One region of the Microbacterium jejuense genome, then DNA from elsewhere that is predicted to be linked to it. Evidence: predicted binding sites of a transcription regulator. Region 1 holds the regulator's gene; the other holds the start of a gene.
What was found. The regulator LexA, encoded in region 1, represses DNA repair genes until DNA is damaged. The targets are predictions, from matches to a motif close to TCGAACANNTGTTCGA.
Positions count from the first base shown of each region.

Region 2: a site for LexA is predicted at 3,545-3,560, ahead of ABEA46_RS01170 (HNH endonuclease signature motif containing protein). Genes of this name have one in related genera too.

Region 1 covers NZ_BAABLG010000012.1:30,272-38,157, forward strand. The annotation lists gene priA (bifunctional 1-(5-phosphoribosyl)-5-((5-phosphoribosylamino)methylideneamino)imidazole-4-carboxamide isomerase/phosphoribosylanthranilate isomerase PriA) at 1-191, opposite strand, end outside; gene hisH (imidazole glycerol phosphate synthase subunit HisH) at 268-942, opposite strand; gene hisB (imidazoleglycerol-phosphate dehydratase HisB) at 939-1,547, opposite strand; gene ABEA46_RS17580 (histidinol-phosphate transaminase) at 1,544-2,638, opposite strand; gene ABEA46_RS17585 (LysM peptidoglycan-binding domain-containing protein) at 2,704-3,075, opposite strand; gene lexA (transcriptional repressor LexA) at 3,338-4,018, shown strand; gene ABEA46_RS17595 (hypothetical protein) at 4,108-5,661, shown strand; gene metE (5-methyltetrahydropteroyltriglutamate--homocysteine S-methyltransferase) at 5,724-7,886, opposite strand, start outside.
Region 2 covers NZ_BAABLG010000001.1:251,001-258,886, reverse strand. The annotation lists gene dnaK (molecular chaperone DnaK) at 1-862, opposite strand, end outside; gene ABEA46_RS01180 (VOC family protein) at 1,042-1,470, shown strand; gene ABEA46_RS01175 (GNAT family N-acetyltransferase) at 1,467-2,045, shown strand; gene ABEA46_RS01170 (HNH endonuclease signature motif containing protein) at 2,085-3,464, opposite strand; gene ABEA46_RS01165 (hypothetical protein) at 3,823-4,407, opposite strand; gene ABEA46_RS01160 (LacI family DNA-binding transcriptional regulator) at 4,433-5,425, opposite strand; gene ABEA46_RS01155 (LacI family DNA-binding transcriptional regulator) at 5,422-6,438, opposite strand; gene ABEA46_RS01150 (carbohydrate ABC transporter permease) at 6,662-7,624, shown strand; gene ABEA46_RS01145 (carbohydrate ABC transporter permease) at 7,624-7,886, shown strand, end outside.

The DNA of each region.
Region 1 (7,886 bases):
AACGCCGCATCCAGGTCGACGAGGTGGATCCACTCCGCCCCCTGACGGGCGAAGTCCAGCGCGGCGTCGACGGGGTCGCCGTAGCTCGTCTCGGTTCCTGCCTCACCCTGGGTGAGGCGGACCGCCTTGCCGTCTGCGACGTCGACGGCGGGCAGGAGGACAAGCTTGGGCGTAGACGCGAAATCGTTCATGTTTTCCTGGCTGATCAAGTCATGTGCGTGCGGACGGGGTCACGCGCGGCGGGCGCCGGCGCGGACGGGCACGAGTTCAGAGGGTAGCTGCGCGGAGCCCGTCGATCCAATTCGTCAGAAGCCGGATGCCCGCATCGCCCGACTTCTCGGGGTGGAACTGCGTGGCCGACAGCGGCCCGTTCTCGACCGCCGCGAGGAACGGCGTGCCGTAGTCGCACCACGTCAGCACCGGCTCGGGGAACGGCGGCTGGACCTCCAGCAGCCACTTCTGCGCACCGAACGAGTGCACGAAGTAGAACCGCTCGTCCTCGATGCCGCGGAACAGCCGCGATCCGTCGCCCGCCTGCACCGTGTTCCAGCCCATGTGCGGCAGGACCGGTGCATCGAGCTCGGTGACCACGCCCGGCCACTCGCCGAGGCCCTCGGTGTCGACCGCGCGTTCCACGCCGCGCTCGAAGAAGATCTGCATGCCGACGCACACCCCCAGCACGGCGCGCCCGCCGGCCAGCCGCCGCTCGATGAGCTCGTCGCCGCGGCTCGCCCGGAGCGCCTCGGCCACGGCGCGGAACGCCCCGACGCCCGGCACGAACAGGCCGTCGGCATCCATCACGAGTCCGCGGTCGGAGGTGAGCCGCGCGTCCGCCCCTGCGGCGATGAGCGCCTTGACGGCGGAGTGCACGTTGCCCGACCCGTAGTCGAGCACCGCCACGACCGGCTTGTCGCCCTCGTTGCGGGCGTCGTCGTCGGTCACAGCGCACCCTTCGTGCTCGGGATGCCGTCCACCAGCGGATCGAGGGCCTTGGCCTGGCGGAACGCGCGCGCGAACGCCTTGTACTCCGCCTCGGCGATGTGGTGCGGGTCACGCCCTGCGAGGACGTTGACGTGGACGGTGAGGGCCGCGTTGAACGAGATCGCCTCGAACGTGTGGCGTACGAGTGAGCCGGTGAAGTGCCCGCCGATGAGGTGGTGCTCGAAGCCTGCCGGCTCGCCGGTGTGCACGAGGTACGGTCGGCCGCTGATGTCGACGACGGCCTGCGCGAGCGCCTCGTCCAGCGGGACCAGCGCGTCGCCGTAGCGCGAGATCCCCGACTTGTCGCCCAGGGCCTCGCGGATCGCCTGACCGAGCACGATCGAGATGTCTTCGACGGTGTGGTGCGCGTCGATGTCGGTGTCGCCCGACGCGCGCACCGTCAGGTCGGTCAGCGAGTGCTTCGCGAAGGCGGTCAGCAAGTGGTCGAAGAAGGGCACCGTCGAGTCGATGCGGCTGCGGCCGGTGCCGTCGAGGTCGAGGTCGAGCTCGACCGTGGACTCGCTGGTCGCGCGCCGGAGGGATGCGGTGCGAGGTGCGGCGCTCATGCGGCCGATCCTACCGAGGCGAGGGCGTCGAGGAACGCCGTGGTCTCGCCCGCGGTGCCTGCCGTGACCCGCAGGTGGTGCGGGATCCCGACGTCGCGGATGAGCACGCCCTGGTCGTACAGCGCCTGCCAGGTCTCGGCGGGGTAGTCGACGTCGCCGAACAGCACGAAGTTCGTCCACGACTCGTGCGGCCTGTAGCCCAGGGCCTCGACTGTCGCCGTGATGCGGTCGCGCTGGGCGACGATCTCGTCGACCATGCCGAGCATCACCGGCGCGTGCCGCAGTGCAGCCGACGCGGCGGCCTGCGTGAGCGCGCTCAGGTGGTACGGCAGGCGGACGAGTCGCAGCGCATCGATCAGCGCGGGATCGGCGGCGAGGTAGCCGACGCGGGCGCCGGCGAACGCGAACGCCTTGCTCATGGTGCGCGAGACCACGAGGCGCTCGCGCCCGGGCAGCAGGGTGAGGGCCGAACGCGCGTCGGCGGGCGCGAACTCGAAGTACGCCTCGTCGACGATCACGATGCCGTCGGTCGCCTCGTACACCGCCTCGACCACGTCGAGACCCAGCGGAGTGCCGGTCGGGTTGTTCGGCGCACACAGGAACACGACGTCGGGTGCGGCGTCGGCGACCTGCGCGGCGGCGTCGGACGCGCTGACCGTGTAGTCGTCGGAACGGGTGCCCGACACCCACTGGGCGCCGGTGCCGCGCGTGAGCAGCGGATACATGGAGTACGTGGGCGAGAAGCCGAAGGCGGTGCGCCCCGGTCCTGCGAAGGCCTGCAGGATGTGCTGCAGCACCTCGTTGGAGCCGTTGGCCGCCCAGATCTGGTCGCGGGTCAGGCCGTGCCCGAGATAGTCGGCGAAGCCCTCACGCAGAGCCGTGAATTCGCGGTCGGGGTAGCGGTTGACATCGCGCAGTGCACGGGCGATCGAATCGAGGATGTCGTCGGCGACGTCCTGCGGAACGGGATGCGTGTTCTCGTTGACGTTCAGGGCCACGGGGAGCGGGGCCTGCGGGGCGCCGTAGGGCTTCTGCCCACGGAGGTCGGCGCGTAAAGGGAGGTCTTCGAGACGTGCACTCACCCCTCCCATGGTAGAGCGGTGCGGGGTCGCCGAACCCCAGGTGACGAAGAGCGACCGACCGCTCGCGCTCTGGCTCAGTGCTCGTCGGCGTACTGCGCGGGGATGGCCAGTCGCTGGCCGGCCTGCACCGACACGCCGGTCAGCGCGTTGAGCCGCGCGATCTGGTCGACGACATCACGGGGGTCGTGCCCGGGAGCGACCTCTTCGGCGATCGACCACAGCGTGTCGCCCGCCGACACGAGCACGGTCTCGAACGAGTCGACCGGAGTGCCGCTGTCGCGCGAGGCGAGGGCCGCACCGCCGCCCAGCGCGAGAGCGGCGCCCAGCGCCACGAGCGCGGGCAGCGCGGCCAGCAGAGCGAGGACCCGGCGACCGCGGACGGTCAGCCGGAGACGCGTGGCACGGGCCGGCGCGGCGACGGGCGACGGGAAGCTGATCGCGGTCATGCTGTTCTCCTCCTGCTGGGGAGAGATTCGCATCCCCCGCTCGGCCGGGAGCGGGGAATCCGAACCTCTTTTCCGAAGCTATCTTCGATTCTCAACGATGTCAACAGTCGATTCCGATGCATATCCGTCGAACGCGACACGCGGCGGGGTTGTTCCCCTCAGCGCATGGATCCGGATACGGTTTCGATAAGAGAACCCCACCACGGGCCTCCGACATTCGAAGAAACAGCGCTCGACGACGCAGCGCAGGACGGAGCCGGACATGAGCGACGCGGCCGGTCGCGACAAGCCACAGACCCGACGACGCAAGAGCCTCAGCGACAAGCAGCTCGCGATCCTCGAGGTGATCCAGCGCTCCATCGCCCGTCACGGCTACCCGCCGAGCATGCGCGAGATCGGCGACGCCGTCGGCCTGAAGTCGCTGTCCAGCGTCACGCACCAGCTCAACCAGCTCGAGCTCAGCGGATACCTCCGCCGCGACGCGGGCAAGACCCGCGCGATGGAGGTGCTGATCGACCTGCCCGGCGCATCCACCGAGAACCCGGCCGACACGGCGCCCGCGCTGGGCGACGCGGCGCTGGTGCCCCTGGTCGGACGGATCGCCGCCGGCGTGCCCATCACGGCCGAGCAGCAGGTGGAGGAGATCTTCCCCCTCCCCCGTCAGCTCGTCGGCAAGGGCGACCTGTTCATGCTGAAGGTGTCGGGCGAGTCGATGATCGACGCGGCCATCTGCGACGGCGACTGGGTCGTCGTCCGCTCCCAGGCCACGGCCGACAACGGCGACATCGTCGCCGCGATGCTCGACGGCGAGGCGACAGTCAAGACGTTCCGCCAGCGCGACGGCCACACCTGGCTGCTCCCGCGCAACTCCGCGTTCGAGCCGATCCTGGGCGACGAGGCCGTCGTGCTGGGCAAGGTCGTCGCGGTCCTGCGCGCGGTCTGACGCCGCGGCCCCTCGCAAGCCCCGGCGCTTTCGACGGCAGACGGAGCGGGAGGTGGCGGGATGTCGTCTGCAAGCGCTATAAGGGGGGAATGACCGCCGATGCGACCACCGCCGACGACACCGCCGCGCTGCGTGCGAGGCTCGAAGCCCTCGAGGCCGAGAACGCCCGCCTGAGAGCGACGACCGACGAGGACGCGACCCCCGCGTCGGACGAGCGGCTGAAGGGCTCCCGCTGGCGGGCGTTCTTCTCGGCACTGTGCATCGTGCTGGCGACGATCCTCGTGCCCACGTCGATCGTCGGCGCGTGGGCGCGCAGCGAACTTGTGGACGAAGAGACGTTCGTGGCCACGCTGGCGCCGCTCGCGCAGGACCCGCACGTGCAGAACCTCATCATCTCGGAGGCGATGGACGCGGTCGACGCGAAGGTCGACTTCACCGAGATCACCGGCAACGTGATCGACGGGATCTCTGACCTCGGTCTGGGCCCGCGTGCCGCCGCCGCCCTCAAGCTGCTGCAGCAGCCGGCGGCCGACGGGCTGCACAATCTGGTCGAGACCGGCGTCACGCGCGTCGTGCAGTCCGATGCGTTCGCGGACGTGTGGACGACCGCGGTCCGCGCGGCGCACCGCGCGCTCGTGACGACCGCCACCTCGGACGGCGCCGGCGTCTTCGTGCTGACAGACGAGGGCCTGGGCATGAAGCTCGGGCCGATCATCGAGCAGGTCAAACAGAAGCTGGTCGACAGCGGTGTGGGGGTGGCATCCCTCATCCCCGCGGTCGACAAGACGATCATCATCGGCGACGGGTCGGCGGTCAGCACGATCCGCACCGTGTACGCGATCGCCGACGTCGCCGGTTGGTGGCTGCCCTTCATCACCATCGGCCTCTTCGTCGCCGGCATCCTGATCGCGCGTCGCCGCCCGGTCGCCGTGCTCGGAACCGGCATCGCCCTGTTCATCGGCGGGGCGGCGCTGGCATCGACGTTCTCGGTCGGCACGCTCGTCGTGGCCAATGCCGCCAGCCAGCTCGACCTGTCGGTGTCGGCACTCGACGTCATCTACAACGCGCTCGTCGACGACATGCACCGCACGGCGCTGATCGTGGCTCTGCTGGGCGTGCTGATCGCCGTGATCGGATGGGTCAGCGGTCGCTGGAAGCCCGCGCGCCGCTTCCGCGGGTTCGTCAGCGGTCTGAACGCGAGCGCCCGCGCCGCACTGGCCGCGCGCGGCCTGGACACCGGCCGGTTCGGGGTCTGGATGGGCCGTCAGCGCGTGCTGGTGCGCGCCATCGTGATCGTGCTCGCCGTCATCTGGCTGATGGCGCTGCGTCCCCTCTCGGGTGGCGACGTCGCCCTCGTGGTGATCGTCGCACTCGTGGTCGCCTGGGTGCTCGAGCTGCTGCAGAAGCGGCCCGACGACGCGGCGCGCGCCGCCGCGGCGCGGCGCTCCGACGACGCGTCCGCGGCGGAGGGCGCCTCGGCGTCGGCGTCCGACGACCCCGCCGAGACAGCCGACGAGGGCACGAACGACACGCTCCCGCTCCCCTCGCCCGATGCCGACACGACACCGCTGCCCGACCTCGGGCCTGCGGCCGGAACTGGCGACGAGGGTGCGGCATCCCCTCGCCCGCCGAAGGGCGCCTAGCCGGAAACGAGCAGGGCCGGTGCGGGCGACCGCACCGGCCCTGCTCGTTCGCGAGTTCAGGATCAGGCGTTCAGACGCTCCCGCACGCCGGCGGTGGCCGCCACGAGGTTGCGCAGCGACGCGACGGTCTCGTCGTAACCGCGGGTCTTGAGGCCGCAGTCCGGGTTGACCCACACGCGACGCAGCGGCAGCTCTGCGACGGCACGGTCCAGCAGCGCGCCGATCTCGGCGACGGCGGGCACGCGCGGCGAGTGGATGTCGTAGACGCCCGGGCCGATGCCGGCCGCGAAGCCCGACGTCGCGATGTCGCCGATCACCTCGCCGCGGCTGCGCGCCGCCTCGATCGAGGTCACGTCGGCGTCCAGCGCCGCGATCGCGTCGATGACGACGTCGAACTCCGAATAGCACAGGTGCGTGTGCACCTGCGTAGCGGGGGCGGCGCCGGCCGTCGCGAGCCGGAACGACCCGACCGACCAGTCGAGGTATGCCGGCTGGTCCGCCTTCTTGAGGGGCAGCAACTCGCGCAGCGCGGGCTCGTCGACCTGGATGACGCGGATGCCGGCCGCCTCGAGATCGGCGATCTCGTCGCGCAGCGCCAGCGCGACCTGGTTCGCGGTGTCGCCGAGCGGCTGGTCGTCGCGCACGAACGACCACGCGAGGATCGTCACCGGCCCCGTGAGCATGCCCTTCATCGGCTTGTCGGTGAGCGACTGCGCGAACACCGACCAGTCGACAGTGATGGGCGCCGGACGCGAGACGTCCCCCCACAGGATCGAGGGCCGCGTGGCGCGCGAGCCGTACGACTGCACCCAGCCGTGCTCGGTGACGGCGAATCCGTCGAGGTTCTCGGCGAAGTACTGCACCATGTCGTTGCGCTCGGCCTCGCCGTGCACGAGGACGTCGAGCCCGAGGTCTTCCTGCAGCGTCACGACGCGCGCGATCTCGTCGCGCAGGAAGCCCTCGTACTCGTCGGCCGAGAGTTCGCCGCGACCGTGACGGGCGCGGGCGCGACGGATGTCGCCGGTCTGCGGGAACGAGCCGATCGTCGTGGTCGGCAGCACCGGCAGGCCGAGCTCGGCGTCCTGCGCAGTGGCGCGCGCGTCGTAGTCGCCGCGGTCGAAGTCCGCGGCCTGCAGCGCGGCGGCCTGGGCGCGCACCGCGCCGTCGCGCACGCCCGGCGCCGAGCGGCGATCGGCGAGGGCGAGGGATGCCGCCGACACCGCGTCCTCGATGGCTCCGCGTCCCTCGACCAGGCCCGACGCGAGCGTCACGACCTGCGCAGCCTTCTGGTCCGCGAAGGCGAGCCAGGACGCGAGGCGCGGGTCCAGCGCTCCCTCGTCCTCGACGTCGTGCGGCACGTGCTGGAGCGAGGTCGACGTGCCGGCGCTCACCTGCGCGGCGCCGAGCGCGCGCAGGGCGTCGAGGCGATCCCACGCGGCGGCGAGGTCGCCCCGCCACACGTTGCGGCCGTCGATCACGCCCCCCACGAGGGTCTTGCCGGCGAGCCCGTCGACCGCTGCCGGCACCGCGCCGCGGCTGAGGTCGAGCGCGATCGCCTCGATCGGTGCGGTGGCCAGCGCGGTCCACGCCGGCGCCGACAGCTGGGCGTATCCGGCGGCCACGAGCACGCGCGGGCGGTCGGCGGCGGCACCGAGCACCGCGTAGGCGCGAGCCGCGGCATCCGCCAGCTCTACGGGGCTCGCGGCGAGGCTCTCGCTTACCAGCGCGGGCTCGTCGAGCTGCACCCACTCGGCGCCGGCGGCCCGCAGGGCGGCGAGCAGCTCGACGTACACCGGAACGAGGTCGTCGAGGCGCTCGAGCGGGTCGAAGCCGGCCGGCGCGCCGTCGGCGGCCTTCGCGAGGGCCAGGAGTGTCACGGGGCCCACGACGACCGGGCGGGTCGTGAAGCCGTCGGCCTTGGCCTCGGCGACCTGGCGGGCGAACCTGTCGCTGGACAGCGAGAACGCCGTCCCGGGGCCGATCTCGGGCACGAGGTAGTGGTAGTTCGTGTCGAACCACTTCGTCATCTCGAGCGCCGCATCCTCGCCGGCGCCGCGCGCGGCCGTGAAGGCGGCGTCGAGACCGATGCGTCCGTCGGCATCGCGGAGGGCGGCGAAGCGCTCCGGAAGCGCGCCCACGGCGACGGCGGCGTCGTGCACCTGGTCGTAGAACGAGAACGACTCGGGGATCGACGAGTCGTCGCGGCCGAGTCCGAGCTCGGCGAG
Region 2 (7,886 bases), on a different contig from region 1:
GGTCCTTGGTGAGGTCCTCGAACTTGGCGCGGGTGATCGTCTCGCTGAGCGACACGGGGCCGGAGTCGGTGAGCGACAGGTAGGGCAGGTTCACGCTCGTGCTCGTCGAGCTCGAGAGCTCCTTCTTCGCCTGCTCCGCGGCCTCCTTGAGGCGCTGCAGCGCGATCTTGTCACCCGAGACGTCGACACCGGTGGTGTCCTTGAACTGCTTGATCAGGTAGTCGACGAGACGCTGGTCCCAGTCGTCGCCGCCGAGGCGGTTGTCGCCGGCGGTCGCGCGCACCTGGATGGTCGAGAAGTCGTCGTCCTTGCCCACTTCGAGCAGCGAGACGTCGAACGTGCCGCCACCGAGATCGAAGACGAGGATGAGCTCGTCCTCCTTGCCCCGGTCCAGGCCGTAGGCCAGTGCGGCGGCGGTGGGCTCGTTGATGATGCGCAGGACGTTCAGGCCCGCGATCTCGCCGGCCTCCTTGGTGGCCTGGCGCTCGGCGTCGTTGAAGTACGCGGGGACCGTGATGACGGCGTCGGTGACGGTGTCGCCGAGGTACTCCTCCGCGTCGCGCTTGAGCTTCTGCAGGATGCGGGCCGAGATCTCCTGCGGCGTCCACTTCTTGCCGTCGACGTCGAAGCTCCAGTCGGTGCCCATGTGGCGCTTGACCGACGAGACGGTGCGGTCGACGTTGGTGACGGCCTGGCGCTTTGCGGTCTCGCCGACGAGCACCTCGCCATCCTTCGTGAACGCGACGACCGACGGGGTCGTGCGGAAGCCCTCGGCGTTCGCGATGACCTTGGGCTCGCCGCCCTCGAGGACGCTCACGACCGAGTTGGTCGTACCCAGGTCGATTCCCACAGCACGTGCCATGTTGTTCTCTCCTTCTGTTGGACGACGATGGATGCCGCCGCCCGGGGTTTGATCGGAAGTCTTCTCACGACCCGACAGAGGTTGAGTCGCGATGACTCAACGATAAACCCGAGGTGCGGCATCCGTCAAGTCAAAGTTGATACGACTGGACTCAAGTTCGCCTGTGACATTCTGACGCCATGGCAGTCTTCGACCACCTGGGCATCACCGTCGATGACCTGGAGCGCGGCATCGCCCGGTACGACCCGATCATGCAGGCCCTCGGATTCACGCGGAACGACGCCGAGGCCAGCGTCTCGTGGTGGACCGAGGGCGAGGTCGAGCTCATCCTCTTCCCCGCCCGTGAACCCGCCAGCGGCCCCCACCGCCACGGCCGCGTGGGCTGGCAGCACCTCGCCTTCGCCGTCGACTCGCGCGACGAGGTCGATCGGCTGCACACGATCGCGATGGATGCCGGCTGGACGGCCGTGCGCGACCCCAAGCTCTACCCGCGGTTCAACGACCGGTACTACGCGTCGTTCGTCGAGGACGCCGACGGCATCCGCCTCGAGTTCATGCACAATCCGCCGCGCGAGGCCGAGCCCCTCGCGGCCAGTATGGACGCATGACCCTCGACTGGGACTTCCACGCGCTGCGCGGCGAGCGCGTCACGCTCGACCTGCTGCGGCCCGACGACCTCGACGACCTCGCCGCCCTGCAGGGCGACCCCGAGGTGTGCCGCTACCTTCTGTACGAGGCGCGGTCGCGCGAGCAGGTGGCGCGGATCCTGGAACGGGATGCCGCGGCCACCCGCCTCGCCGTCAAGGGCGACTACCTCCAGCCCGCGATCCGCTCGGCCGCCGGGGAGTTCCTCGGCACGATGTACTTCGAGCTGCAGTCCGTCGAGGATCGCACCGCCGAGATCGGCTGGATCCTCGCCCCGCACGCGCAGGGTCGCGGCTACGCCACCGAGGCTGCGCGGCTGCTGCTCGCCCTGGCGTTCGACGAGCTCGGCCTGCACCGCGTCTACGCCGAGCTCGACCCCCGCAACACCGCGTCGGTGCGCATCTGCGAACGGCTCGGGATGCGGCACGAGGGCCACTTCGTCGAACACATGCGGCTCAAGGGCGAGTGGACCGACACCGGCCACTACGCGCTGCTGGAGCGCGAGTGGCGGGCCGTGATGCCGCCGCGCCACGCGTGACGCATACGGCTGTGAGGTGCGTTTTCCACACGGACGCGGTCAGAACGGGGCGTCGCCGGTGTACTCGGCCGCCAGCAATCGCGCGAAGACGGACGAGGGCACGAACTGCACGGTCGACGGCGGCTTGTCGACATACCGGCGACCCGTGGGGCTGATCCACTCGAGCACCCCGCCACCACGTTGACGAACGCGCCATGCGGACGCGTGTTTGAGGGTGTGATGCCGCGGGCAGAAATGAGCGAGATTCGCTTCACATGTGCGACCGCCCTTGGCATGGTCGCGGGTGTGGTCGACATCGCAGCGAGTCGGCGTGCGCGTGCAGCCCGGGAACCGGCACCGCTCGTCGCGTGCACGAAGAAATCTACGAAGCTCAGCCGACGGGCGGTATCGGTCGACCGCGAGCGGAAGCCCGCTATGCGGGTGATACATCACCCGGTCCCATCCGGGGGCGCCCGCCGCCAGTTCGCGAGCCATGGACGCGTCGATGGGACCGTAGCCGGCGAGCAGTGCGGGTTCGTCACCCAGCCCGGCCGCGGTGAGCACCGGCACGGTGATCTGCACCTCGGCTCGGATCGCGGCGAGCGCGTCGCATTCGCCGTGCGCGGCCGGCGCACCGGTGAGCACCAGGTCGGCGAAGATGTCGGCGCGCAGCTCATCGAGCGACCGTGACTCTCCGGTCGGCCCCGTCGACAGTTCGGGCTCGTCGCCGGATCCGACGACGTCGGACGAGTCCGCCGCGGAGCGGTCGAGTGTGGCATCGGCCTCGGCCGCACGCTCGACCTCGGCCATCTGGGTCAGCCGATCGAAGATCGCGTGGGCGAGCACCGCGGGCAAATCGGCGAGCAGCCGAGCCATGCCGTCGTCGAGGTCGACCACCCGGATCCGCCGCTCGCCCGCGGCACGGCGCCGGAGTTCAGCCGCCATCTCGGGGTCCAGGCGCGCGGCCACCACCCGGGCGATCGCCCGGAGCCGCGGCGGCGTCTCGAATCCGGCGGCCTCCAGCAGGATCCGCTCGTACTCACCCCGCACCACCGGATCCACGATGCCCACACCGCATTCCACGATCGCCGCCGCATGCGCCTGGTCGACCGCCCCCTCGGCGAGCGCGCGGTGCGTCTCGGCGAACCCGTCGACCAGGCTGCTCGCCGCCGACATGCGCGCCTGCACGGTGCGGTCGCTCAGGCGCATCGCGGCCCCCAGTTCGCTCGACACCTCGCGCAGCGCCAGATCGTGCACCGCGCTGCGCCCCTTCGCACGCCGTTCGGCTTCTCGGTCGCTCACGATGCCGGTGGCATCCGCGAGCAGACGAGCCTCCTTCGCCTGCAGTCGTGCGATCTGCATCCGCGTCGCCTGCACGTCGGAGACCACGCGCCTGAGTGCGCTCCACGTCTCATCGCCGCTGCCGATCTGGTGCCCCACAATGTCTCCTTGCCGAAACGCGCATCAGCGCGACGAAGGATCAAACGAAACGTGGGCACGAGTTCGATCTACATCGATCCTAGAACATAACTCCGAATCTGACAAGCAGTTCTCTCCCTCTGCCTTGAAGCCACCCGCCTCGTCGGGGGGACATGCGATGCGCTGCTCGCGTGCTAGGGGGCGGCATCCACGCCATCGAACTCGACGCAAGATCGACCGGCACCGTGTCATCGGGCGCGCTGGAGCGCAGCAGCTGTTCGAGCCGTGCATCGGTCACGTGGCCTCCTGAATGTCCGCATACCTCAGACATGTACGGTCGGCAGGATTCTGCGCCGAGCCCGATCGAAGCGGACGGCGGTCAGATCGAGTGCGCGAGGGTCTGCAGGGCGATGACGGCGAAGCCGAGGGCGATGAGGATGCCGAGCACGAGGAGCTGCTTCGCCCAGGTCAGCCGCGACCAGCGCACGGCGAACCAGCCGATCACACCGAGCGTGACGATGTAGACGATCGAGGAGGCGCGGAGTGCGGCATCCAGCGGCATCACACTCAGCCACGCAAGCAGGATCAGGATGCCGGGGGTGATCACCGTACTCAGCGCACCGCCCGCGACGCGCAGGAGCACGCGCAGATCGGACCCGACCGGGAACGTCTGATGCACGGCAAGGTGCGAGATGACATCCGACACGAAGCCGGCCGCGGTGATGCCGAGCACGCCGAGCACCAGCGCGAACAGCGCATGCTCGGGATCGGCGTGGTCGTTCGCGGCGACGACGAGCACGATCGCGAGGCCGGTGAAGGTCGCGTACACGCGCTCCTTGAAGTACATGACGTACGCCTCGGCGCTGCCGCTCTGCTCCTCGAGGTGCGCACGCGCCCGCGCCGACCGCCCGCGCGGACGACGCGCCGGCTCTTCCGGATCGATCGGGCCGGGCTGCTCCGACATGACGCACCTCCCGTTCGCCGCGAGCCTACAGCCGCAGCGGCGCCGTCGAGTCGCGGACGATCAGCTGCGTCGGAAGGACGATGGATGCCGGTCCGGCATCCCCCTCGAGCGCGCGCAGCAGCAGATCCACCGCCGACCGCGCCGCGACCTGCCGGGGCACCGACACGCTCGTGAGCGAGGTCGCGAGCGTGGCCACGTCGAGGCCGTCGAAGCCGACGACGCTCATCCCCTCGGGCACGCTGACACCGCGGGCGCGCAGGCGGGTGACGAGTCCGAGCGCGACCAGATCGTTGTACGCGATCACGGCCGTCGCGCCGCTCGCCAGCAGCGCGTCGGCCATCGCCACGCCGCCCTCGAACGGGTCGGCGACGGGGCCCAGCAGCACGCGATCGGCCTCGGCGACCTCGCGCTCGAAGGCCGCACGGCGCCGGCGGGCGCCCCACGACGATTCCGGACCGGCGACATGGGCGATCCGGCGGTGGCCGAGCGCGCGCAGGTGCTGCACGGCCTGCGCGATCCCGCTGTCGAGGTCGGAGGTGACGCTGGGCAGCCCCGCGAGTTCGCGGTGCACCATCACCGCCGTCGTCCCCCGCAGGTGCTCGCGCAGCGGCTCGTCCGCGCCGAGCGGCGCGCACACCAGGAAGCCGTCCACGTCGCGGCGCATCATGTCGATCGCCTCGAACTCGAGCTCGGCCGACCGGTCCGTGTCGGCGATGTACACCGAGTGGTCCACGCTGCGCGCACGCATCTGGGCGCCCTTCGCGACCTCGGCGAAGAAGGGGTCGCGCAGGTCAGGCACGATCAGCCCGATACTGTGCATGCGGCCGGTCGACAGACTGCGCGCGGCGCGGTTCGTGCGGTAGTCGAGCCGGCCCGCGGCCTCTTCGACCCGGCGGCGGGTCTCGACGCTGACGTTCCCGCCGGGAGTGAGCGCCCGCGACACCGTCGACACCGAGACACCGAGGTCGGCGGCGATGTCGTGGATCGTGACCCGGCCCGCGCGGGCCCGCACCGTCACGCGGCGCCCCTCGAGGCCTGCGCGGGCTGCGGCGCGGGCGGCGCGGTGCTCTCGCGCACCACGAGCGTCGGCGCCAGCACGACCGCCCGCTGCGCCGGCTTCTCGCCGCGGGCGAGCGCGACGAGCATGTCGACGCCGGCGCGGGCGCTCTCGGCGAGCGGCTGGGCGACGGTCGTCAGCGCGGGCGACGACATCGCCGCGGCCGGCACGTCGTCGAAGCCCACGATGCTGATGTCGTCGGGCACGCGCAGACCCCGGCGTGCGAGGCGGTGCAGCAGGCCGAGCGCGACCACGTCGTTGTACGCGAGCACGGCGGTCGCGCCGCTGGCGATCACGAGGTCGCCGCCGGCGACGCCGCCTTCGAACCGCGCTCGCACCTGGCCGACGGTCACGAGGTCGATGTCGGGGAACTCGGCGCCGACCACCGCGACGGCCTCGCGGCGCAGGCCCGCCGACCACGACTCCGCCGGACCGTCGAGATAGGCGATGCGCCGGTGCCCGAGCGCGACGAGGTTCTCGACCGCGAGGCGGACGCCGAGCGTGACGTCGCTGATGACGTAGGGCACGAGCCGGCTCATGCGGTGGAGGAACACAGCAGGGCCTTCGTCGACGAGCCGCCCCTGAGCGGCCTCGGCGGTCTGTGGCGTGCAGATGAGACTGCCGTCCACGCGGTCCGCCATCGACCGCAGCAGCTCCAGCTCGGCCGCGGCGTCGTCGTCGGTCTCGGCGACCAGCACGAGGTATCCGAGCTCGTGCGCGTAGGCCTGGGCGCTGCGCACCAGTTCGGCGAAGAACGGGTTCATGAGGTCGGGCACGATCATGGCGAGCTTGCGGGTCGTGCCGCCCCGAAGGCTGCTCGCCCACGGGTTGCGCTCGTACCCGAGCTCACGAGCGGCGTCGCGCACCCGCGCGGCGGTCGCGGGATCGACCGACCCGGTGCCGGTGAGCGCCCGCGAAGCCGTAGCGGGTGAGACCCCGGCGCGCACGGCGACGTCGCGGATCGTGATGGCCATGTCGCCCCCCTCGCGTTGCGTGAGGCGCGTCATCGCGCCCCGATCGTGACCGTTTCCACATCGTATCCTGCTCCATCACCCCTGGGAAACCTTGATATTCCGCGGGGTTCGTCAGATTTGTTGTGAGCGGTTGCAATTTCAGTGGAATCTATGCAACCCTTTCCATCGTGATTCCGCCCAGTCGGGCGATTCGCGACGAACGCACCTCAACGGGGAGAACACAGTGGCGACCACGACGCTCGCACCGCCGGCATCCGGACGCGCATCCGCGTCCACGCCGCCCACCACCCGCCCGCGGGCCGCCCGCCGCCGAGGCACCGCCGCGGCCTACGTCTTCATGACGCCGTGGATGCTGGGCGCCGCGCTGCTGATGATCGGCCCAATGCTCTACTCGCTGTACCTGTCGTTCACGGACTACGACCTGTTCAGCCCGCCGCAGTGGATCGGGTTCGACAACTACGTGAAGATGTTCCAGGAGCCGGAGTTCTGGACGTCGGCCTGGGTGACGATCCGCTACGTCGTGCTGTCAGCACCGCTCAAGCTCGCCCTCGCCCTCGGCGTCGCGATGCTGCTGAACCGGCCGCGACGCGGGCTCGGGTTCTACCGCTCGGCGTTCTACGCGCCGTCGCTGCTGGGCGCCTCGGTGTCGATCGCGCTGGTGTGGCGCGCGCTGTTCTCTACGGGCGGCCCGGTCGACAACGGCCTCGACTCGATCGGGATCCACACCGGCGGCTGGATCGACAACCCGGACTACGCGCTGTACGTGCTGGTGCTGCTGGCGGCCTGGCAGTTCGGCGCGCCGATGGTGATCTTCCTCGCCGGCCTCAAGCAGATCCCGGTCGAGCTCTACGAGGCGGCGCAGCTCGACGGCGCCGGCCGCTGGCGCACCTTCACGAGCGTCACGCTCCCGATGCTGTCGCCGGTCATCTTCTTCAACCTCGTGCTGGAGATCATCCACGCCTTCCAGTCGTTCACCGGTGCGTTCATCATCAGCGGCGGCCGCGGCGGACCCGCCGACTCGACGCTCTTCTACACGCTGTACCTCTACCGCGAGGGCTTCACGTTCTTCCACATGGGCTACGCGTCCGCGCTCGCCTGGGTGCTGCTGATCGCCATCGGCGTCGTGACCCTCATCGTCTTCCGCACCGCCGGCTTCTGGGTGCACTACACCGCCGAGGAGAAGTGATGACCGCCGTCACGTCCGCGCCGCGCACCGAGCGCATCCCGAACCAGGGGCGTCCCGCGCAACGCCCCGCCCGCCGCTTCAAGGTCGCCGCCTGGCACATCGTGCTGGTGCTGATGGTGCTCGTGCTGCTGTATCCGGTGGCATGGCTGGTGTCGGCGTCGTTCAAGTCCAGCGGTGAGATCTTCACGTCCACGCAGTTCTGGCCGCAGGAGTGGACGCCGGGCAACTACACCCAGGCGCTGGAGGGCGCAGGCTCCCTGAC